DNA from 3 places in the Sporosarcina sp. SG10008 genome. Region 2 is predicted to be linked to each of the others. Evidence: riboswitches for the same ligand, from Rfam matches in the RefSeq annotation. Region 2 holds a riboswitch; each other region holds the start of a gene.
The links. Region 2 has a riboswitch for S-adenosylmethionine ahead of ACGLYD_RS19725 (cyclase family protein). Riboswitches for the same ligand answer to the same signal wherever they lie in the genome.
Positions count from the first base shown of each region.

Region 1 (8,137 bases), 490 kb from region 2:
GGTATCGACCATACATTTGTAGATCTAGCGAATGTAGATGAAACCGCACGTGCAATCCGTCCAAATACAAAAGTAATCTATATTGAAACACCATCCAACCCGCGTTTGGGCATTACAGATATTAAAGCGATTGTTGAACTTGCAAAATTGAATGACTGTCTGACGTTTCTCGACAACACATTCATGTCGCCACTTTACCAGCGTCCACTAGATCTTGGAGTTGATATCGTTGTTCATAGTGCTACCAAGTTTTTATCGGGGCATAGCGATATCATTGCTGGGCTAGCGGTTACAAAGGGTGAAGAACTTGGCAATCGATTGGCATTCATTCAAAACTCTTTCGGCTCTATTCTAGGCGCACAAGATTCTTACGCGTTAATTCAAGGAATTAAAACGCTAGGTGCCCGTTTAACACAGTCATCCGAATCGGCGAGTAAAATAGCCTCGTACTTGAACGACCACCCGTTAGTAGATGAGGTGTTTTATCCAGGGTTAGCAAGTCATCCAGGACACGCAATCCACTCGAAACAATCGACAAGTCCAGGCGCTGTCTTATCTTTCCGTTTGCCAAACAGAGATGCAGCAAAGGCCTTTGTTGAAAACGTTCGGATACCCGTTTTCGCAGTAAGTCTAGGCGGAGTTGAATCAATTCTCTCCTATCCTGCAACGATGTCCCATGCCGCCATGCCTAAAGAACAACGGGAGAAACGTGGTATTACCGATGGTCTGCTACGTTTTTCTGTTGGACTCGAGCATGTCGATGACTTGATTGCCGATTTTGATCAAGCCTTGATTAAAACAAGTGAAAAAGTTGCCATACCTAATTAAGTACCATTAAAGAAAACATTATTATATTGGAAAGAAGGAATTTAAATTGACAAAACCTATAGCCGAACAAACTTTGACGAAAGCACCATTTAAAGCAGATCACGTCGGGAGCTTTTTAAGACCAGAACGCCTAAAGCAGGCGCGTTTGCAAAGAGAAACCGGTGATATCACTGCCAAGGAATTACGCACAATCGAAGACGAAGAAATTACAAAGCTCGTCGAAAAGCAAAAAGAAGCTGGACTTAATTCTGTGACGGACGGAGAATTCCGCCGTAAATGGTGGCATTTTGACTTCCTTTCTGGCTTTGACGGCGTTGAGTTTTTCGAAACAGATAAAGGACTCCAATTCAATGGTGTTGTAACGAAAGCACACGGCATTAGAGTGACAGGAAAAATTGGGTTTAGCGACCATTACATGATTGAACACTTCAAGTTCCTGAAAAGTATCGCAGGTGATGCAGTCGCAAAATTCACGATTCCAAGCCCGAATATGCTGATTCACAGAGCGACATTCGAAGAAGGCATCTATGCAAATGACGAAGAGTTATTTGATGACTTGGTTACAGCCTATCAAGACGTAATTCAAGCACTGTACGATGAGGGATGTCGTTATCTTCAAATCGATGACACGTCTTGGGCTTCCTTCTTATCGGAAGAAGGAAGGGAAACATTGAAAGCGAAGGGGCAAAATCCTGACAAACTTGTACAACTATCGGCACGTGCCATCAATGAATCCATCGCGAAAAGGCCTGCCGACTTGCTCGTGACGATGCATATTTGCCGCGGCAACTTCAAATCGACCTATTTTTCTAGTGGTGGCTACGAGGATGTATCCGAAACAATTTTCGGCGGATTAGATGTTGACGGTCTTTTCCTTGAGTTTGACGACGAACGCTCCGGCAGTTTTGAACCGTTGCGCCATGTCAATCGCCCTGACCTTTTCGTCGTATTAGGCTTGATCACCTCTAAATTCGGCGAATTAGAGGCCCCTGAACAGCTTAAAGCAAGAATAGCAGAGGCCTCAAAGTATGTTCCTTTAGATCAACTATGCTTAAGCCCACAATGTGGCTTCGCATCAACAGAAGAAGGTAATCAGTTAACTGAAGAACAACAATGGGAAAAAGTTCGTCATGTTGTAACTATCGCGCAAGACGTTTGGCAGTAACCTTTACAAATTAAATAGGCTAATAAAACTCTTATGAAGAGCGGTGGAGGGGCTGGCCCTATGAAACCCGGCAACCATTCAACAATCATGTTGATAAGGTGCTAATTCCTGCAAAGCACTATGCTTTGGAAAATGAGAGGGTATTTTCTCTCGAATGCCTCTCTACTAACACAGTGGAGGGGCATTTTGTTTTATTAACAATAGAATTGGAAGTGTGAGAAATGAAAAAGGAAGGTTTGCAAAGATATCATACGATTTGGGGCTTGTTATTTTTAGGTTGGTTTGTTTCTTACGTTGACCGGGTTGCAACTGGGCCGATCATTACATATATGATTGAAAATGAAGTTTCTTTTTTTGCAGACGTGGCAAACCCCCATGGAATTGGCGGATTGATTGGTAGTTTATTTTTTGCCGGTTTTATGTTAATGCAATTTCCTGGTGGCTACTTTGGGGACAGGTTTGGCTATCGTGCTATTATCATTTTAAGTATTGTTTGGGCTGGAATCGCCACTTTATTAACGGGTTTGGTGGGAGGCCTTGTTGCATTTATTCTTTTCCGAGTCCTACTCGGGCTAGGCGAAGGCGTTTTTTATTCGAATGACCGCTCTTATATTGCCTATCATACACCTCCTGAAAAAGTTGGATTAGGAATGGGTGTGGCGCTTACCGGATTATCTGTTGGTCTGACAGCGGGCACACTTGGCGTCCCTTATCTTATTACAGTCGCAGAACCATTTATGGGTGAAGGGGCTTGGCGCTTTCCTTTTTTCGTGACCGGAACAATTACACTCATTATTGCACTCCTACTATTTAAATATATGAAGCCCAAAAACGATTCAAGTGCTTCTGTAGATTTAACTTCACCTGGTATTAAAGCACAGTTTGGCAAAGGCCTATTGTACATGTCCATGTACTCAGCCGTTTTTCTTGTCATAGTGATGGGCATCTATTACTTTTCCGTCAAACTAGGTCTGTCCTCTATCGCGATTGCGGTCATTCTTGTTGCACTTTGTCCGCTCTTAATACTTTATTTATACACAACGAAGAAGTCTGAAATAAAACCGTTAATAGCGAATAAGAATCTCTTCTTATTGTACTTGTTCTTTATCCCTATCATGTGGCATCTATGGTTTTACGGATTTTGGTCCGTCTCTATCGTCAAAGATTTCGGTGGCGGTGCATTAATGGCTGCCGCTTTGATTGCATCGTTTAATGGTTTGGCTGGAATCATTGGTTTTCCTCTTGGCGGCAAAATTTCTGACATAGTGGCCAATCGTCCAAATGGGCGACGTAACGTCCTTGCTGTGCTAACCGCTGTACTGACGGTAACCATTTTTATATTTGCAGTCTATGTCATGATGGGCAATAACAATCCCATCGTTATGTCTATCATTTTGTTTGTCTCCGGATTATTCTTTTTTGCATTGCAACCGGTGGCACATGCTCTGGCTTCCGATTTGACGCCCGAAAAAAGCAGAGGATCCATGTTTGGAATGCTCAATTTGATTGGAGAAATCGGAGCAGTTCTCTCACCTGTCGTCTCCGGGGTGATTCGAGATAACACCGGCAGCTGGGGCTTGCCACTTCTACTCGATGGTGCATTAATGGCGGCGGGCCTAGTTCTAGTGCTAGCCATCTCCAGTAAGGCGGTCCGCAAGAATGTTGTATCCTTGGCTTGAGAAAAGCGCAAGATGCCCTTTGAGATGCAACAGGCATAATTCAATCAAAGGAAGTAGGCAGGCTAAGATCGCGATGTTCTGCGGCAATGGCTCGTGGGGCTAGACACTATTCCAGGTGAGCTGCAACTAAATATTTGAACAACTATCTCACTTGGTTTCAAGTATTAGAAAGTAGCCAATATCAGAGAAATGAAGTCACTTTGAATGACTTGATTATCAGAGGAAATCTAACACAAAATACAGAAACCTATGATGCACCTATATATGTTGAACTAATGGTTCTATATAATCTCCAGCGAAGGCGCCTCATAGGGGTAGCCGTGCGTTGTTGAGTGGATTCTTTATGTCAACATATATAGGATTCGCACTATAAAAAGTAGTTCTTATTCAACTAACGGACCATTTAATGGAATAAACTATGTTAAAATTGAATCAATTCAAAAGCAAAAGAAAGGAGGGATTATAATATGGGCTCAACTTTGGAATTTGTGCGTATTTTACTACCCATTGTAATAGTGGGTGGAATTGCAGTATTTGTAATTCTAAGAATGAAACATAAGTATAAGAAAGGCACGCTTGGTAAGAAAAAGTCAAAAAGTGCTCAAAATTTATTAGATAGTTTAATACCATTCGGAATGATGATTGGATTCGCTATTGCTGTACTTTTAAACATATTTTCCCTAATTCCCTTACTATCTGCAATTGCTTGGGGACCTGGGATAGGTTTATTAGTTGGCTATTTTGCTTATGAAATTTATAGCAAAAAAGAAGAAATTTATTCCTAACATTTTTTCCATAAATGGGTACCTTAGTATAAGAAGGCTGTACTACGAATTAGAACTTCTGGATAATTGGAAGTTTCCCCCTATATCAACATTAAACTTTAACAGAGCCTCTTTTTCAAGAAAAAAAGGCGTGTCATCAGTAGATTAAACTGATGACACGCCTTTCTACACTGAAGATTGTATAGACACTGTCAGCCATAAAATTCTTCTGGAATTGCACCTATAGTTCTACGGTGATACAGAAGTGGTTCTTTACTTTCATTCTGAATATCTAATACTTCGCCTATTAATATCGTATGATCTCCAGCTTCAATTTGTTGCACCGTCTTACATTGTAAAACCGCAAGCGAATTTGAAAGTACTGGTAGGTTTAAATCCGATTCTTTCCAATCACATTGACTAAATCGATCAGCAACCCTGCTCGAGAATAACGTACATAACTCACTTTGATCTGCTGCCAAAATATTCACCGAAAATTTTTCAGCATCTAGAAAGTCACTATAAGTGGATACTCTTTTATCAATGGACCATAAAATTAGTAAAGGCTCTAATGATACCGATGCAAATGAATTGACCGTTAACCCCATCGGTTTTTTATCTGCATCAAATGCTGTAACGACAGTGACTCCCGTCGGATAATTCCCCATTGCTTCTTTAAAACTCGCTACCTGCTCTATCTTACTTCCCATATCAGCAACTCCCATTTTCTTATTTCACTTAAAATCATATCAAATCTATTAGAATATTTCATACTTTGTGATTCCGCACTAAATTCACTGGTACATGTTCACTCGAATCTTCCTTCTCTGTAATCTTTATAGGCCTGCATAATCTCTTCTTCTGAATTCATCACAAACGGGCCGCGAGCTACTACTTTTTCTCCGACAGGCTTACCTGCATATAACATGATATGCAGTTTCTCTTCTGCGTGAATCTTCACCTCAGTTTGTTCTTCATCTGTTCCACGTTCCAACCAGAGAACCTGCCCCTTCTTCCCCTCCACGCTTTCAATGCCAAATGTCCCTATTCCTTCTATTATATACAGAAATCCATTGTAACTGCCGGGAAGGTCCTGTGTAACAGTGGTACCGGGTTCAATGATCAATTCAACCATCGTAACAGGCACGTGATTTTTCGTATCAGCCGTAACACCTTCCGATGAACCGGAAAAGACACGTATCGTAGCGCCATCTTCATGACGGACTGACATATCTTGTGCACGCATGTTCTGGTAACGCGGTTCCGTCATTTTTTTATCACTTGGAAGATTGACCCACAGTTGCAAGGATTGAACCGTTTCCCCAACAGCCGGATCCTCTGTATGAATGATCCCTTTACCCGCTGTCATCCATTGAACGTCTCCAGGGTGTAGTTCCCCTCCCCCAGTCTTATTGTCAAAGTGTTCTAGCGTCCCATCAATGACGTACGTAACTGTTTCAATACCACGGTGCGGATGCATGCCAAATGTTCCACGCCCAAAAAAGTCTTCAGCCATCAATAGAAATGGATCGACTTCTTCCCAGTTTCCCGGTTCAATGACCAATCCTACTTTATGAGTTGGCGAGTGTTCCTGATAAACGACATCCCTTACACTTCTGATTCCCCTTGAAAAGACCGATTTATTATTCATATTAAATTCCTCCTTCTGTTTTTGGATGTATATGTTGAATTAAAAGATTCCATTGTATTCGCTACTGTGCTAAGGGGTGCCCCGTCCTAAGACAGGCTTCGGCTGCCCCTTGTAAGGCTCTTTCGCTAAGTTTAGTAAGGTGTTCATTTGTTCAGTATATATAGCTAAATTTTACCGAATAGTAATGGATCACTATATATGTTATTATGGAATAAATCTACCCGAATGTGAAGTACGCACTATAAAGTGCTATAGTATACAAAAAGATACCTATGGAGGTTATTATGGAGATAAAGCCTGAACTATGTAAAGTTGACGAAGCTTTAGGGATCTTGGTAGGTAAATGGAAACCAATTATTTTACTGCATTTAATTACTGAAGGTACTCAAAGATTTAGTGAATTAAAAAGATTGATGCCCGACATTACTCAAAAAATGTTAACCAAACAATTAAGGGAATTGGAAGATGAAGATATTATTAACCGAGTCATCTATCCGCAGGTTCCCCCGAAAGTTGAATATTCTATTTCGGAGTACGGAAAAAGCTTACAGCCCGTCTTAGCAATTATGCACGAATGGGGTACCGGACATGCCACACATATTGAAAAGAAAAGAAATAGCCAGAATACCAGCGACGCACTATAATGGATAAATCAAAAACAGACACTCTCCAGAGAGTGTCTGTTTTTGATGATCAGTAGATTACTTAAGCTTTAACTGTAGCATTTGTTTTGTTATAGAACTCAATAAAGTTAAATACTACTGAATCCAAGAAATCGATTGTAGCTTTATCAGTAAGTTCACCAGCTTCGTTCATTTTCTCATGAACTGAACCGATGTATACTTCGTTACCTGGCAGTAAGATAGGAGCTAACGCCGGATTTGACAGAATTTCTCTTAAGTGGAGTTGCGCACGGATACTTCCGAATGCTCCCATAGATGATCCTACGATGAAGCCAGGTTTGTTTTTAAGTGTGAAATCTCCACCACGTGATAACCAGTCGATTGCATTTTTCATTGCGCCTGGAATAGAGAAGTTATATTCAGGAACTGCAAATAATACAGCATCTGAATCTTTTACATTATTTTTAAAATCAACTACGTTTGCAGATGGGTTGCTTTCTATATCAATTGAAAACATATCAAGATCATTGATAAAGACAGGTGTAATGTCTAATTGATCTGCATAACGACTTCTCATATGTTCAACTATTTTTAAGTTGAATGAAGTTGAACTTGTACTACCGATAATTGCCTTAACTTTAATTGCCATGATGTAAAACTCCTCTATTATATATGATTGTGATTGTAATTCAGCTTCCTATACTAATTATACACAAGTAAATCAAATTAGGTAGTACGCACTTCAAAGTGCCATAGTATATGAAAGGATACCACATAAGGCAAAAGTAAAAATGCTGACCTAAGCTCGTCATATTTTCCTGCGTAACCGAGCATATACTCCGACAACCGAGCATATACTTCGCCCGACCAATCATATCCCTCGCCAACCGAGCATATCCTGCACCCGACCAATCATATACCACGCAAACTGAGCATATCCTTCACACGACCAATCATATACCACGCAAACCGAGCATATCCTTCATACGACCATTTATATCCTACGACAACCGAGCATATACTCCGCGCGACCAATCATATCCCCCACCAACCGAGCATATACTTCACGTAACCGATCATATCCCTCACGCAACCGAGCATATACTTCGCAGACCAATAATCCCCCGACCACAATAAAAAGGTATCTCCCCGTCATTAATGCACGGGAAGATACCTTTTTTATTGTGAACATATGAATACATGTAATAACAAAGCAATGGTGCCTTACTGAGGTAGCCTAAGCGGATTTGAAATGAATCTTCATTTCAACTTAAATAATTAATTCTTAAGCGTAGCCAATTGACTTTCTCTAACTTCTTTCGCCGCTTCAACCATGATTTTCAAAGCGCCAATTGTCTCTTCTTCTTTTCTTGTTTTCAAGCCACAATCCGGGTTAATCCAAAATTGTTTTGGATTAATTGTTTTGA
Region 1 covers NZ_CP172607.1:4,685,215-4,693,351, reverse strand. Annotated here, with positions in the region: gene metC (cystathionine beta-lyase) at 1-828, shown strand, start outside; gene ACGLYD_RS22210 (5-methyltetrahydropteroyltriglutamate--homocysteine S-methyltransferase) at 875-1,993, shown strand; SAM riboswitch class I at 2,022-2,132, shown strand; gene ACGLYD_RS22205 (MFS transporter) at 2,215-3,672, shown strand; partial or broken gene ACGLYD_RS22200 (hypothetical protein) at 3,795-4,004, shown strand; gene ACGLYD_RS22195 (hypothetical protein) at 4,140-4,457, shown strand; gene ACGLYD_RS22190 (flavin reductase family protein) at 4,649-5,146, opposite strand; gene ACGLYD_RS22185 (pirin family protein) at 5,245-6,087, opposite strand; gene ACGLYD_RS22180 (winged helix-turn-helix transcriptional regulator) at 6,372-6,731, shown strand; gene ACGLYD_RS22175 (NADPH-dependent FMN reductase) at 6,793-7,359, opposite strand; gene metE (5-methyltetrahydropteroyltriglutamate--homocysteine S-methyltransferase) at 7,989-8,137, opposite strand, start outside.
Region 1: another riboswitch for S-adenosylmethionine. It lies ahead of ACGLYD_RS22205 (MFS transporter); the one in region 2 lies ahead of ACGLYD_RS19725 (cyclase family protein).

Region 2 (8,137 bases):
GAAGAAAAACCCGATACTCATGAATATTATCGATACTGCAAAAATCATGACTATAAAAATACTTCCAAAGAAAAACAAATCATCAAATGTAGCCATTGTCGAGCTGAATAATACGTGTTGAACCGCAAGAACTAGTGTTGGAATTAACAATCCCACAGCACCAATAAGGGATGCAAAAAATGCTTTCGCTCCAACCAATTTAAAAATGGACGCCGTCGAATGAAACCACACATCCGGACGTTTTATTTCCCTTTCCAGCATTATAAACAATGCAATAACCGGTGCTAATACACTTGCACCCGCCCAAATAAAACAGATAACAAGCACCACTTCAAAAACATGTACTTCAAGACCAAAAATGTTGGCTATTAAATGTGGAACAAACGACATTACAATAATCCCAAGCAATGCACTAACGAGTAACGGCCACTTCAACGTCACCCATTCTTTTTTCAACAATCCATTCCACTGCTTCATCAGCGTTCCCCCTCTACATGTCGGTGTATTAGTTAAATAGTACACTATATGCAAGGATGTTGTAAAGGGATTTGTTGGGATAAATTCACCCATTAAAAAAACACCTCTTCCTTTCAAGCGGATGAGGTGTTTTAGTTAAAGAAAACTATTGACGATAAGCTGGACGATCAACGCTATCGTAATAATGCGCAATAATATTTTAACGTGATCCGGATTCAACCTTTCAGCAAGTCGCACACCGATTTGCGCGCCCGATAAGGAACCAGCCATGAGTACAAAGGCAATTGGCCAAATAATCTTGCCCATGGCGATATAGCTGATGGCTGCACCAAACCCACTCGAAAACGTTGCAAGACGACCAAAGCCAATTGCCCGAATGTACGCAATTCGTAAGTGACCGAACAAATACAGAAGTAGAGTGCCTTGCCCCGGTCCAAACATCCCATCGTATATTCCAATTCCGAGTAATCCCGGAATCGCTACTTTCGTCGGCCTTAAGCTTTCTTCCCCTGAGAAGTCTACTTTGGAAAGGAATGATGTAAGAAAAGCAATGATAAGAAGAATAACCGCTATAATGTACATTGTACTTTCCGTCAAGCGTGTTGCTATAAAACCACCTGTAAATCCACCGAAAAGTGATATAGGTATAATCCAAAATGATTCTTTAAATGTAACCTGCTTTTTCAGTAGGACTGTTATAAAAGTAGAAAACGAACTAACTGTTGTTGAAATCTTCCCAGCCCCAAGGACAGAGTGAATTGGGATACCCATGAGCAACATAGCCGGGACCGTAATCAGGCCACCCCCACCTGCAAGCGTTCCAAGTGTCATCGCAGCCATTCCAATGAAAAATATAAGTATGTAATCCATTCCCCACACTTCCTTCATTTATAGTATACGATTATTTAACCAATTGGGAAAATCAATCGCTTTCATTCAAGCTGATAAGTATTCCTTATGTACTAGTCTCGGAAAATGGTATTAGTGAAACAGCTGAATGGAGATTATACTGAAGGTATTACGTTCAGAGGAGTGTTGAGCAATGAGCAAGTTTCTAACAGGAATTGATCATATCCAAATTGCAGCGCCGCCCGAGTCTGAAGATAAAGCACGGAAGTTTTACGGGGAATTGCTCGGTATGGAGGAGATTCCAAAACCAGAAAACTTGAAGGGGCGCGGGGGTTGCTGGTTCCTTTGTGGCTCACAAGAAGTGCATATCGGTATTCAGCAGGATTTCATGCCTGCGAAAAAAGCGCATCCCGGTTTTACAGTGAATGCACTGGAGCAATTGAAATTACGGTTGGAAGAAGCTAATTATCCGTTTAGTGAAGAACTTCCAATCGAAGGGCGATCACGCTTTTTTACACATGATCCTTTTGGCAACCGAATTGAGTTTTTGGAATTTGAATGAAGCAATACGGAAGTTGCTCAAAATTCGTTTCATAGCGCAGCAGGATGCATAAGCTGCGTCCTGCTGTTTCAAGAATGAGGTGGTTTTCACTTATAGTTTTAGCGGTTGCCATGACAGTTTGTTGGATTGTCCTTACAGTTTCTTCGATTGCCATGACAGTTTGACGCGTTGTCCTCACAGTTTGCGCTTGCCATGACTGTTCCATGGATTGTCCTCACAGTTTGACACGTTGCCCTCACAGTTAGCGGTTGCCATGACTGTTCCACGGGTTGCCCTTACAGTTTCTTCGGTTGCCATGACAATCGTCCTAATTACCTTTGCAATCCATTACGCTTCAATAATTTCTCGCTCCTGTACATCTAGCCTCTCTAATTCATGCAACAATTCATCACGCTTTCTCGCAAGTCGGTCTTGAACCTTGCGCACATCTTGAAGCACATCGTTCAGCTTACTTTTCGCGTCTGTAATGCGGGAATGAATCATCCAATCTGAAAAAATATTATCGAAAAACAGATCTGTAAATGTAAAGATGTCACTTTTGTTCACCGTGAATGATTCAGTCGCGGCATTTTGGACATCCATCAGTTCCGTCTCAAAATGGCGGAGGGTACGTTGCGCGCGATGGACAAGATCATCGGAGCTATTAATTTCGGAGTATTTAAGAGCCGATACTAGCAAGCCACCGCCAAGGAATGTATCCCATACCGACAATCCTTCTGCCGCCCCAAGCTTCTCCAGCGCCGCATCGAGTGCCCGATTTGCCTTGTTACCTGCATCGCAGGCTTCGTCAATTTCACGCAGCATTGAACGCAGTCGTACTCTATCATCTGCTATTTTTTGTAACGTCCCATTCGCAATTGTGTCATTGAATCGAATCCAAGTCTCTTTCTCCTTCAGAAAATCCGCCCACTCTTCCTCGATATAGTCGAAGTCTGGATTTTTAATCTCTTCACGTAATCGGACCGCTTCCGCTTCCAAGTCCGTCACTACTTTTTCTGCTTCATTATAATGGAGCTCCGCATCCGCTGCTTCTGAAATCTCCTTCTCCATTTTTTCATCCCACTTGCCTGTCCACTCACTTATCTTATTCATAAAAGAAAACTTGCCAAGCTTCACTACATCCTGTTGTTCTTTTGTCAGTTTTTCATGCAAGTTATCACGTTGTATAATTGCGTCTTTAAGTTTTACCTCCGTGCCCTCAAGACGCCTTTTCACTCGGTTGCGCTCAGTACGTATCATCGTCAATCCCATTTGTCGTTCTTGTATTTCCTGTCTCATTGACTCCACCCCTTTCTCTGTTATACGAAAATAAGTGGATGAAGTTTCATTTACACATTATATTTTACCCACATGTGGATAACAATCAATGAATTTTCATGGGAATTAACTTATCCACAGCTATTTATTGATATCAATCAAGGTTTATCCACCCTTAAAGGTATATGCTAGAAGTGGAGGTGTTTCCATCATGAATAAACTGCTGTTAATTGCAATCGTTCTTATACTCCCCCTCTCCGCCTGCGGAAAAGAACCCGCAGTTTCTACACTGCCCGATCCCGTGCCTGACCAGGAAATGTTTTCATCAGAAGAAGGTTTATCACTTGTATTGGACGAAGATTCATTCGTTGGTTCGCCATCCATCATTAAGACGCTTGTACGAAATAACAGCTCATCCGATTACCAGTTGGGCGAATTTTATCATATTGAAGTAAATAAAGATGGCCAGTGGTATATTATTACGTATTCAGATGCCGTATTCTTAAAGAACCCGTCCTTCAAAGACTTTGGAAACGTGTTGTCAGCCGGCAATAAAGCACGGCAGACCTTTTCGGTCGACGCGCTCGGCGTGACACTGATTCCAGGTGAATACCGTCTTGTGAAAACATTTATTTCAATAGGCGAGCCCATGCACGAATTATCCGTTGCTGTGCCATTTACAGTGGAATAAGGAATAAACCGGAACAAAGCATATGAGCCTTGTTCCGGTTTATCAGTTTAACCCCAAACTTCCTTTGCCACGTCCACAATGAATTTCAACTTTTCCCATTGCTGCTCTTCTGTTAGCTTATTGCCGTGATGCGTTGAAGCGAATCCGCATTGCGGACTTAAGCATAGTTGTTCAAGTGGCACGTATTGTGTGGCTTCTTGAATACGCGCAATGACCGCATCCTTGTCTTCCACTTCTCCATTTTTCGAAGTAACAACACCAAGGACAACCTTCGCTCCGCCATTTGGCACATGATCCAACGGTTTAAAGTCTCCTGAACGCTCATCATCATATTCAAGGAAGAAGCCATCCACTTTTTCTTTTGCAAGAAGTGTGGGTGCAATCAGTGCGTAGCTTCCCTCAAACGCCCACGTCGATTGGTAATTTCCGCGACATAGGTGTGTTGTTACGAAAAGATCTTCAGGTTTATCTTCCAAAACGCCATTAATGACGCGTAGTGCCAAGTCGATTAGTTGTTCTCTTGAATAGGCTCCGTCGTTAAACGGGATATTCGGTGCAGAAAGCCCCGCGATATAGACATCATCCAACTGCAAGTAGCGTACACCAGCTTCGTAAAATGCTTTCAAAGCATCCTTGTATGCTTGAATAACATCGTTGGCAAATTCTTCAATGTCAGGATAAATCGTTTCATCACGAATTCCGATATTAAAGAGCTGATTCGGACTTGGAATCGTTTGTTTCGCAACGGCACGGCCGCCTACGATTTCATTAAACTCAACAAAGTCTTGAATGAATGGATGATTAGGGTCAAACGAAATCTTGCCTGTGTTTCGAACGTTATATCGTTCTGTTTCAATACCATCAAATACGTAGCCAGTCTCTGGCACATATCCTTCAATTCCGTTCAAATGCTCCAAGAAGTCTAAATGCCACCACGTACGTCTAAATTCACCGTCTGTTACAAGTTCCAAACCAACTTCAATTTGCTTATCAACAACCCGTTTAATTTCCTTTGTTTCTACTTCTCGTAATTGTTGTGCAGTAACTACGCCTTCTTTGAAGTCTTTGCGCGCTTTATGCAAATTATCTGGTCGTAGTAAACTTCCAACGTGATCCGCTCTGAATGGTGCTTGTGTTAGTGTTGTCGATTGATTTGTCATGGTATATTCCTTCTTTCTGTTTTAGGAGTAAATTACGGTTTTATTAGGTCAGGAGTGCAAATGAGCAAATCCTCTTTTTTTCTTATGGCTATTACGCGAATGAGCGGATTCTCTTGTTTTCTTACGATAGGAACGCAAATGAGCGGGCCCTTTTTCTTTTCTTACGGCAGGATCGCGAATGAGCGTACCGGGAATCCTGATGCTTTTTCCGGCTTCGGAACGATGTTAAAAATGACCGCGCCTTTTGAGGGCACTTTATCTAGGTTTGTTAATAGCTCAATTTGGTAGGTATCTTGTTCAAGAACATAATATTCGCCTAAAAGAGCTTGGTTCTTTTGAAAATCAATGGCTGAATCCGTATCGAAAGTTTCATGACCGACAGCCTTTACTTTTCTTTCATCAAATAAAAACTTCAAAGCAGCAAGGCCCCAACCCGGTATACGGTTATTCCCATCGGCATCTTTATTGCAAAATGCCTCATTATCCGGCCAGCGTTTGCCCCAATCTGTGCGTAATGCCACAAATGTACCTGCCTCAATTTGCCCGTGCTGAGCTTCAAACTTCAGAATATCTTCAACAGTTAATGTAAAATCATGGTTTGCATCAGATTCTTTCGATTTATCGATGACCACCAGCGGTAATACCAATTCTTTCAAACCCAATTCATCCAAGTATCTTGTATCACGAACGAAGTGAATTGGTGCATCAATATGTGTGCCGTACTGTCCCGCAAATTTAAAGCTCTGTGCGAAAAATCCATCATCGTGATCAAATAATGTTGTAAACTCTGCTGCATCAAATGCTGAAAAACGGGGTGAGTCAGGCCCGAAAGTATGTGTTAAATCGACCCATTCTTTCTTTTTTAATAAAGCAATTGCATTGATTAATTCATTTGACACAATAAGTCTCCCTTCATTTTTTGAAGGTAACTTTAGTCTCCAGAAGTAACAAAAGCGAAGGGCGCCCGCTTAGATGCGTCAGGCATAAGATGAAGATGCGTAGCGGCGTTCTTTGCCGCAGAGCAGCTTTAACTTATGACCCAAGCATCTGGCGCCCGGAGCCTAGACGAAACAAAAAACCACTTCTAAATTCCAAGAAGAGGTTTTGGCGAATTCGCTATTTGCTCTTCTCATCTCCAAGCAGTAAGCATTACACTTACGCTTCTGGAATTAGCACAGTACTTTAAAAGTCTGTTGCTGAGGTATCATCGGGCCAGTCCCTACACCTCTCTGGATAAGAAAGTTACGTATTTAGTTGTTAATGAGTACAATACAGTCTTCCGAATAGATTGTCAATACACAAAACATGAATTATTTAGATTATACTCGTTTTTACAATGAAACATTTTATGTGAAAAGTAGAAATGGCATTGAAATGATACGCGACACAATGTAAAAAAACCCATAACTTGCCGTGGGCTTTTTCCATAACAAATTATTTAATGTTTCATCTCACTCCGCAATTTCCGATGTTCACGGCGTGCGGGGCCTGTTTCAAATAGACTCTTTTCAGCCTCTGTTTCCGGATAAATGCCCGGCACAGGAGTAGGCTTGTTATTTTCATCCATGGCAACCATCGTTAGGAAGGATTCGGTTGTTAGTTTTGTTTCGCCTGTAAGCAGGTTCATTGAATGGACCGATACAAATACTTCCATCGATGTACGGCCAGTTGACGTGACAATTGCCTCAAGTTCAAGTACATCTCCTACACGCGCCGACGATACAAAATCGACTGAATCGATTGAAGCAGTTACAACCGCTGTTTTTGAATGTTTCATTGCCGTGATATCAGCGATTTCATCTATATACGCGAGAACTTTTCCGCCGAAAATTGTCTGCAGATGATTGGTATCTGGCGGCAATACTAGCTTCGTCTGGATTGTTCGTGATTGGCCCATTGGTCTTTTTTCTTGCATACGACAAACTCCTTTGTAGTAGAACATATTCAATTTGTGATAAAAGGAAACTTTTCCATCAATCATTCCGTATATATAGTATACACATACTGGGGGAAGATTAATGCTGAAATTTATTGATAAATACTATGAAAAAATCACCTGGTCGATTATATTACTTGGACTTATTTTATTGTTTGTAGCAAATGACTATCTATCACTCGTTTTATTTTTATATCTACTTATAAGAGCTTTAAAATCTAGGGATTCCATCCGTAAGACACTTCGGACAACGCCTCTAAGTACTATGGTTATTTATGCGATAGGTATGATTGTACTTCTTATAGCGCTGGTTTTCATCATGCTTTATTCAGGGGATTTCATAAAGGAGTATAACATTCCAGTTTTCTTGCAATACATTTACATTGCTGTTGTCCTAGTCGGTTCGATGTTTCTCTATACCTGGTTGATGGATTTTTTAATAAAAAAATGGAATAAAAAAAGGGTATCGAAGTGATGTAAAACTTCAAACCCAAAGAGGACACCCCTCATTGGAGTGTCCTCTTAAACTATTTCTGCCAACAACGCGTATACACGCTTCATCTCTTCCTGCATGGTCCACTGATCAACTGCAAGCCATCTGCAATGGATTGCATTTCCTTCAAGCCTTGTCATACCAGCTTTTAAACCTTCTTCGACCCGCAATGTTTCTTGTATTGCGCGGACGTCTACATCTGCGGCTTTCGGCGATACGAGCCAGATTGAACCGATATACATTGCAGTTTCCAGTACACCGATATCACCAAGTGCCGTTTCTTTTGGTGAGAAATGCAGAGAGTCAAAAGCAATTAATTCATCCTCGACAAAAATTTTGAAATTCGTATGGAATGATTGATAATCAAATATCTCGCCACGCTTTTCACGTCCTGGGGCAACGATTTCACCCCATAATATGGTTGCATCGCGTGCGATTCGAAGTGTCGTGTCACCTCGGAATTTTGCATCTACAAACGGAATAATTACTTCTGGCATCCATTCAAGGCGTGCCCCTTCTCCGAGTTCGATGTTAATGGTCTGTACACAAGTGTCTCCGGTATACGATGGATAGATCTTTAAAGCGGACTGCTGAACCAACCTTACGCTACTATCTGGAGCAAGCTTCACTGTAATGTCATTTCGATCCCCGGCGACCATGCCTCCAGAGGACTCCATTATGTAGACAGTCGCTGTCGGGTTTTTACCTTCGT
Region 2 covers NZ_CP172607.1:4,196,577-4,204,713, reverse strand. Annotated here, with positions in the region: gene ACGLYD_RS19755 (hypothetical protein) at 1-477, opposite strand, end outside; gene ACGLYD_RS19750 (sulfite exporter TauE/SafE family protein) at 613-1,347, opposite strand; gene ACGLYD_RS19745 (VOC family protein) at 1,520-1,888, shown strand; gene ACGLYD_RS19740 (hypothetical protein) at 2,216-3,166, opposite strand; gene ACGLYD_RS19735 (immunoglobulin-like domain-containing protein) at 3,357-3,836, shown strand; gene ACGLYD_RS19730 (5-methyltetrahydropteroyltriglutamate--homocysteine S-methyltransferase) at 3,884-4,996, opposite strand; gene ACGLYD_RS19725 (cyclase family protein) at 5,158-5,895, opposite strand; SAM riboswitch class I at 6,123-6,236, opposite strand; gene ACGLYD_RS19720 (acyl-CoA thioesterase) at 6,435-6,911, opposite strand; gene ACGLYD_RS19715 (hypothetical protein) at 7,015-7,407, shown strand; gene ACGLYD_RS19710 (urease accessory protein UreD) at 7,455-8,137, opposite strand, start outside.

Region 3 (8,137 bases), 1.2 Mb from region 2:
AGAATAGATGAGTACAGCATTATTTTAAATAGCGACGAAAAACCAGTGGCAATCATTAAGACCATTGCAGTATCGCTTGTACCGATGAATGAAGTATCGGAAGAGTTTGCGCTTGCTGAAGGGGAAGGGTCATATGAAGATTGGAAATTGGCTCATGTGAGATTCTTTACGAGTGAATTACGAGAAGTTGGACTTGAGTTCACTGAGGACATGCTCCTTGTTTGCGAACGATTTACGCTAATTGATGTAAAAGATAATAACTTAGGATAGACAAATTGCCTTACACAAGGCAACGATAAATGATCGTTTAGGGGGAATAGTGATGTTAGCAACAACTTTAGAAAGTTATTTAGGAGATAAGATACTAGAGCTATCGAAGGAAGTTAGGCAAGAGATGTTGACGCAAATTGGAAATCCAGATGGTTTTTTGCGTGACGAGTTAATCTATCGAAGTTTTGGAAAAGTAATAGCTTCCAATCAATTAAATTCAGAAGAAATTCAGAATCTACTTGAGACGGTATTACAGGAAGACTATCTATTTTACGGGATTGGCGAGTCTGGAACTGATTCAGTATTTACACGTTCTTTTTCTGCACTCGTCATTGCTGCAGTTATTGAATATGACATTGAGAAACAAATAGTAAATCCAGATCTTGTTCAGTATACAGTGAACAAAGTTATACGCTATATGAGGGAAGAAAAAGACACTCGAGGTTTTATCCAGGGGAATGGATGGGCGCATGCCATCGCACATGGCGCAGATGCATTGGATGCATTGGCAAAACATCCTCTACTGAAAAAAGAGGATATCAGTCGAATTCTTCATGCAGTTCAATATTCCTTGTTAAGGCAAGTTGATTATTTGGATGAAGAGGAAGAACGCTTAGCTATAATACTAGCTTCATTAATAAAGCATCAAGATGCTGAGCAGGTTATACAAGTATGGATTGAAGAACTGGCCGGACTGGTAGAAACTGAAATGCTTGAAAATAAAGGATCACTTGACGCCTATCACGTACAAAGAACGGTAAAGAACTTTTGGAAAACAGTCTTTGTAATTTTGAGTTCGAAGGGAATCGGCAAGAAAGTGAACAGCGACGTTTTTAAAGTACTCGAAAAGTGGATGTGGATGTATCTAAATTAGTCAAATAGTCTTCAGATACTGCAGTGGTACTCGAGTAATCTGTTGTCCAGTTTTACGTTAAGTGCTAATGTAAATATCTTTTCGAGACAATCAGCATACTATCTAAGGTAGCGTAATGATGCTCAGGAAAGGTGGAGACATATGTATTATCCTTATGCCCAACAAATGACCTGCCGACAACCGCGGGTTATGACTGTTACAGGAATTGGGAGTCTTAAACTAGCACCGGATATTGCTCAAATCCAGTTGGAAGTCAGTACTGAAAACAAACAACTGAACCATGCACAAAAGGAAAATGCTTATGAGATGAATCAAGTCATCGATTCGTTATTGAAAATGGGGATTGACAGGGAGAATATACAAACGATTTCGTACACTATAGTTCCCCAATACAACTATATCGAAGGCGAACAAGTATTTAGAGGATATGAAGTTACGAATGCGATTACAGTAAAAATTACAGATATTGATCAAGTTGGAAATATAATAGACGTGGCGGTCCAAAACGGGGCAAACAGGGTATCAAATATCCAGTTCAAGGTTGAAAATGAACAATTGGACTATCAAAAAGCATTGAGCCTTGCACTTAAAAACGCATTAGCCAAGGCGCAAACAATTGCTGAGACAATGCAACTGCAACTTGATCCACATCCAATTAAAATTGTTGAAGAATTAAGAGCAGAACCCATCGCATATCGAACATTTGCTGCGAGAGAAATGACTAGCTCCACACCGATTGAACAGGGGCAGATTTCGATTAACGCCACGGTTAAAGTGCAATTTCGGTATTGAAATATCAGCGTAAAATAGATGGATACTATTTTACGTTGAAAAAACGACAGCTAACCGAATCACAACTAAAAATTAAGGGAGTGGGGAAAACATGGGAATTAAAAAATCTTCTAATTACCTATCACCTATTGCGCGGATATTTGACAAGTTTTCACGGCAACAAGACGCATCGTTGATTTATGGTGAACCGATTAATTTTGAAAACAAAAAAGTCCTTCCGGTAGCAAAGATTAATTATATTGTTGGCGGGGGAGGCGGCTATTCTAGTGAAACAGGAAACTCTTTAGGTGCCCAAGGAGAAGGGGGCGGGGGACATATCTCCGTCAGACCTTTGGGTGTTTACGAGATAGATGCGGAGAAGGTGAAGTTCAAACCAATCATTGACCTCAAATTTACTTTAACACTAGTTGCTGTTTTTACACTTGGCCTATTTTGGTTATTAAAAAGGGCTCGCTGAAAATTAATTTGTACGGGGGGAATAATTGAATGTTGTATCGCAGAAAAACGTACAAGGTTGAACCAGCGATGTACGAAACGTTTACCCACTTTTTCCACACCTATTTGCTTCCGAATCAGCTGACGCATGGAGCGCAGCTGGTTGGACGGTGGGTCAATGAAGAACGGACGGAGATAATGGCAATGTGGGCATACGATAATAGGGCTCATTATGAGACAGTGGACGCTAGCATTCGGGCATCGGAAATGCATGCTGAAGCGCAAAATTATCGGAAATCATTAGCTCCATTATTTATTTCATCAAATGAAGACTTTTTCACTTCGACGGGGAATTATGGACAATCTAGACAAATTATTGTTGTAAATGGCTACATTGTCAATGAGGAAGGACATGTATTACTTGTACGGAACAATCACCGAAATGATACATATGAAATGCCGGGTGGGCGACTTGAGCTTGGTGAAACCTTGAAAGAGGCGGTTAAACGGGAAGTACTAGAAGAAACAGGTATCCACGCAGAAATTGGTGATATGACAGGAGTTTATCAAGATATCACGTTAGGCGTCATCTGTATGGTTTTTCGTGGAAGAGCGATGTCAGGCGTACCAGCTGCACAACCTCCTGAAACGATTGACGTACAATTTGTTGACTTTGATAAAGAGCAAGTAGGAGACTGGATAAAACGCCCGCAATTTGCATCTAGTGTGGATGATGCTCGAAATAGCGATACGATTGTTTATGAAAGTTATGAAGTGAGACCGTATAGATTGATTGAGCGCTCATGAATAATCTTACTTGGGTTGGAAGTGAAAAGGACTTTGTCGATGAACGAGATGTACGATGGATTAATCGTGTAGCGGTTGGTAGATTTGGAGGTAATTCTTCAGCGGGACAAACCAAGAATGAAGATGGCTGCGTTATTTGGCAAAATGAGGATTGGGAATTAGCGGCTATTTTGGATGCACATAAAAGTGCTGAAAGTGCGGAACTTGTTGTACAAACACTCGGGCAGCATAAAGAAAAATTGGTAGAGATTTTAGATATGAAAGGTCCTCCACGATTTAAACGTTTGGAAATGAAGTTACTTGAAATTTTTCAATCTGAACAATTTTTGAATGAATGCAGATGTGCCATGGGAGAAACGGCTTGTCTTATCGTTGTCAGGAAAGCTAATTACGTTTGGTGGTTTTCGGTTGGAGATTGTTTAGTATATCTGTTCCATTCGGAATTAATTGCCCTAAATCAGTTTCAACTTAACCAAAGGCAATTCTTTGAATGGATTGGTCAAGTGAATACGTTTGAGCAAGCAGTACCATGCTACACGTCAGGGACAAGGGAAATGAGAAAAGGGAACAATCTTATTTTTTTGACGACTGATGGTTTAGTGGAATGCCCGGGGGAACCTTTTTTGGATCCGTCAGATCTCGTTGCCGTGCTGAATGAAAAAGAACTTGATAAAGGGATTTCGCAGTTATTGATGGAAATCGAAAGACAAAATGTACGAGACAGTACGACAATTATCGCATGGAATGTGGAAGTAGAAAAGGAAGGTAGCATCCCGAGCGATTATCTCGGATGAAGGAAAAATGACGGGAGGAATTAGATATGGAAGCATCTGAATTAATTGAAATCAAAACCCTTTATTATAACTTAATTCTTGCATGGAATAATCGCGATGCTAAGAGCATGGCTGATCAATTTACAGAGCAAGGCGAATTGATTGGATTTGACGGAAGTCAAGAAATTGGGCGAAATACTATTTTTGCACATTTAGAACCGATATTTGCAGATCATCCAACACCTCCATTTATCAATGTCGTTAAAGATGTGTACTTTCTGAGTGCTGAAGTTGCGATGTTGCGTGCAATCGTCGGGATGATACCTCCGGGCGGAACAGAACTTGACCCAAATTTGAATGCTCATCAAACACTGATTGCAGTAAAAGAAAAGGATGGATGGAAAATAAAACTTTTCCAAAATACACCGGCCCAATTTCACGGAAGATCTGACTTGGTCGAGCGGATGACCAAAGAATTGAAGCGAGTATCTGATGTAGGCTGAAAAAAGTGCCCCGCACCAAGATAATACCAGTGCGGGGAGTGTTTTAGTTACTGTTCATGACAAAGGTAATCATTTTCTCTTCTTTTCATTTGAGTTCATTCGTTCGCGTTTTGGTTTCAGGGAACGGAGTTCAGCAAACTCGCGGGCTATTTCTTCATTCATGTCGCCCGGTTTTATTTTTTGGTTTTTCGGCGTTTGTGGTAAAGACCGTGCATTATTTCCGCCAGTTTTATTGTCATCTCTTCCCATAGTAACAACTCCTTTCATTTTTTCAGTGCCACGTTAATATGGCTTTCTAAAGAAATATTATTCAGCAGTTTTCATGCTGAATTAATGTGGAAATTAAAATAAAAATGTTTGTTTTGATTATTATCGTCAAAAAAGACGGTTTACAATAGTAGTTTTAATAGTATAATAGTAAATAATTGAATATTCTTATCAAGAGAAGCTGAGGGATATGGCCCTGTGAAGCTTCAGCAACCTCTGACTTAGTCAGGAAGGTGCTACCTCCAACAAGATTTTTTCTTGAGAGATAAGAACAGAGTGCCCAAATTAAACCCTCTTTTCTTGTCTTATAGAAAAGAGGGTTTTTTATATTGAATCATTTGATTCAAACCAAAGTGAAAAGGGAGAGACGACACATGCCGATTAATGTACCGAAACAATTACCAGCAGGAGAACTATTGAAGAAGGAAAAAATATTTGTGATGGATGAAGAACGCGCAACGTCCCAAGATATACGTCCTATGAACATCGCCATTTTAAACTTAATGCCTGAAAAAGAAAGAACAGAGTTGCAACTGCTACGTCTATTAGGGAATACACCACTACAAGTAAATGTTACATTTTTGAACACAGCAACTCATGATTCTAAAAACGTTAGTAAAACGCATTTAAACGCATTTTATACAACATTTGAACATGTGAAACATCGTCGTTTCGATGGACTGATTATTACGGGTGCCCCGATTGAGCATTTAGAATTTGAAGACGTTAATTACTGGAAAGAAATAACGGAGATTATGGAATGGTCAAAAGAAAATGTAACCTCTGTTTTACATATTTGTTGGGGTGCCCAAGCAGCACTCTATCATCATTATGGAATCCGGAAATTTGAATTGCCGAAAAAATGCTCAGGCGTTTTTACGCATCGACTATCCGACCCAACGATTAACCTTGCACGTGGCTTTAATGACGAATTTAAAGCGCCACATTCACGTTATACATCCGTTTCAACAGAGGAAATAAAAAATGATCCCCGTCTACACTTGCTTGCCAAATCAGAGGAAGCAGGGGCATTCATCGTCATTTCTAAAGATAACAAACATATTATGATCACAGGTCATTTGGAATACGATGCGGATACGTTGGCGGAGGAATATGCACGTGATTTGCAAAAAGGAGTTGGTATTGATATCCCGGAAAATTATTTTCCGAATGATGATCCAAGCAAAGAGCCGTTGAATACATGGCGTTCCCATACGCATCTACTCTTCTCCAACTGGCTAAATTATTATGTGTATCAAGAAACACCTTATGAATGGGAATAACTAGTTAATGACAAATGTATCAATTAAACCACGTCTGTAGATTAACCATTTATTTGCATAAAACACTGGTGAGTAGGGCTTGATGACCTTCATTTTCACTGCATTATTTTCGGCCCGCTTTCGACTAACTATTCATGACAGATTTACTGAGGGGTCCGAGTGTGGCTAGAAGTGACTCCGTCACTTCTAGCCACACTCTTTTTAGTAATACTATTGCGAATAGTTGCCTGTCGCGTTCCTACACTATTCAAGTGGAAAATGCAGTTGTTTTGGAAGAATAGAATAGATGACATTCTATGAAGGGTGTAAGTGCCCGAAGATGCAATTTCGGGCACTCTTGGACGATGTACAATGCGATCCTTTCTTACTTTTAGCAAAGATTATACATCTAATCATGTGATACCTTATAGCAAGTGCCACTTCTTTACTAAAAAAAGAAAAAACCATATAGAAAGCTTCAGCCGCCAAAATTGCATCTTTGGCGGCTTTTCTCCGACTTGGATGTCAGCTATTCTTTTATCAAAAAAAGCATAAGCACTACAAGTACTTTTGCATCCAGACATCCCGCTTATTGATATAGAAGTCATTCAATCCGAAGCAATCCAAAAATGCAACTATACAAGTAGCGCCCGGAAGGTAATTATGTTATTCACTGGTTAGTTTTGGTTAATCAACAGGTCTGCAATTAACCAAACCAGAAAATGACTGCTTACTATTTTGCAAAAAACTCTAGATTCCTGGCGTATAGGTGCTTTTTTAAAGAAAGTGGTTAATCATCAGACGTGACTCAATGACCCTTTTGTCGTGAATTGCATAAGCTAATACGACGAGGGGGTAAGTGAGATGGGGTTGTTTATTAACAAAAATGGGCACCCGGATGTTTTTAAAAATAATGCAGACGTTTTAGGGAGGAACCAAGAACACTATAAAATAGATCCGATAGCGGAATGGATGAAGGAACATAGGGAAGCGTCTCATTCGGTTGGTGAACAGTTCAATATCATGGAAACCTTACTAAAGCAACAGAAAAACACACAATCCAATCAATTGAAATCAATCCATAATCGTTTGAATGAAATCAAGGAAAGTGATTTCCGACATGAAAAGTTTGGAAAAGATGTTATGAAGTCTTTAAAAAAAGTAGAAACTAAAAACGAAATGTTACAACGTACGTTGATACATGAGCGAATAATGAATCGAGAATTCATCGGGAAAGTGAATGAGGTCAGCCAGTCAAATGAAGAAATTGTCAATAGTATAGAAATGCTGACTTCTGCAAATGAGGAAATTGTAGTCAAAATGAATGAACAATTAGATTATCAAAAGTTGTTGTCAGAGCAACTATTGAAACAAGAAGATATACAAAAAGACGTGATCAGCAGGCTGGACAACCAAGAAGGATTGCTAGGGAAAGTGATAAGGCAACTGGATTATCTACGCTCAGTCCTATACGAGCGAACCAACTTTTTATCAGAGAAAATAGAAGGTAGTTACAGCATGACGTCTTCGTATCTATCCAAATTATTGACCAGATCGGATCCAGTTTCGGCACGTTTTATGTTGAGCCAAAAGCAGGAAGAAAAAGAGGAGAACGTTGATTGAAAGGTATGGCTATTTAATGATGGAAAACATCATTACAATTAAGCAAGCCTCAAGTACAAATCATATACCTAGGAACTGCTTAATTGTCTTTTCAGTTATGGGCTTAGGGATTCAGCACATATTAGCCATCCTTGAATAGAATGTTAAGGACAACGGGATAATCGAATTGGAGGAGATTGGGTGACGAATCGGAATCGACAAAATCAAAACCAACATTGGCATGAACATTATCAGAACCCACAATACCGGAGGATTACAATAAATCAGGCGATGGCCATTGCATTAGAGCGGGTTCCAGGCCAGGTCGTAAAAGCGGAATTAGATTACGACGATGGAATGCTGGTATATGAAATTGACGTAAGAACGGCAGAAGGTCATAAGTATGAAGTTAAAATTGATGCGAATACAGGTGCAGTCCTCAGAGTGAAACTAGATTAATGAAACTATATGTGAAAAGCCACGAATGGTAACTGATACCATTCGCGGCTTTTCTTTTTTTGATGTTTAGGAAATTATGAAATCTCGTACTGT
Region 3 covers NZ_CP172607.1:686,745-694,881, forward strand. Annotated here, with positions in the region: gene ACGLYD_RS03455 (ASCH domain-containing protein) at 1-270, shown strand, start outside; gene ACGLYD_RS03460 (DUF2785 domain-containing protein) at 323-1,144, shown strand; gene ACGLYD_RS03465 (SIMPL domain-containing protein) at 1,286-1,936, shown strand; gene ACGLYD_RS03470 (hypothetical protein) at 2,028-2,393, shown strand; gene ACGLYD_RS03475 (NUDIX hydrolase) at 2,423-3,178, shown strand; gene ACGLYD_RS03480 (protein phosphatase 2C domain-containing protein) at 3,175-3,972, shown strand; gene ACGLYD_RS03485 (SgcJ/EcaC family oxidoreductase) at 3,999-4,454, shown strand; gene ACGLYD_RS03490 (hypothetical protein) at 4,524-4,703, opposite strand; SAM riboswitch class I at 4,887-4,993, shown strand; gene metA (homoserine O-succinyltransferase) at 5,096-6,004, shown strand; gene ACGLYD_RS03500 (hypothetical protein) at 6,848-7,606, shown strand; gene ACGLYD_RS03505 (PepSY domain-containing protein) at 7,787-8,044, shown strand.
Region 3: another riboswitch for S-adenosylmethionine. It lies ahead of metA (homoserine O-succinyltransferase); the one in region 2 lies ahead of ACGLYD_RS19725 (cyclase family protein).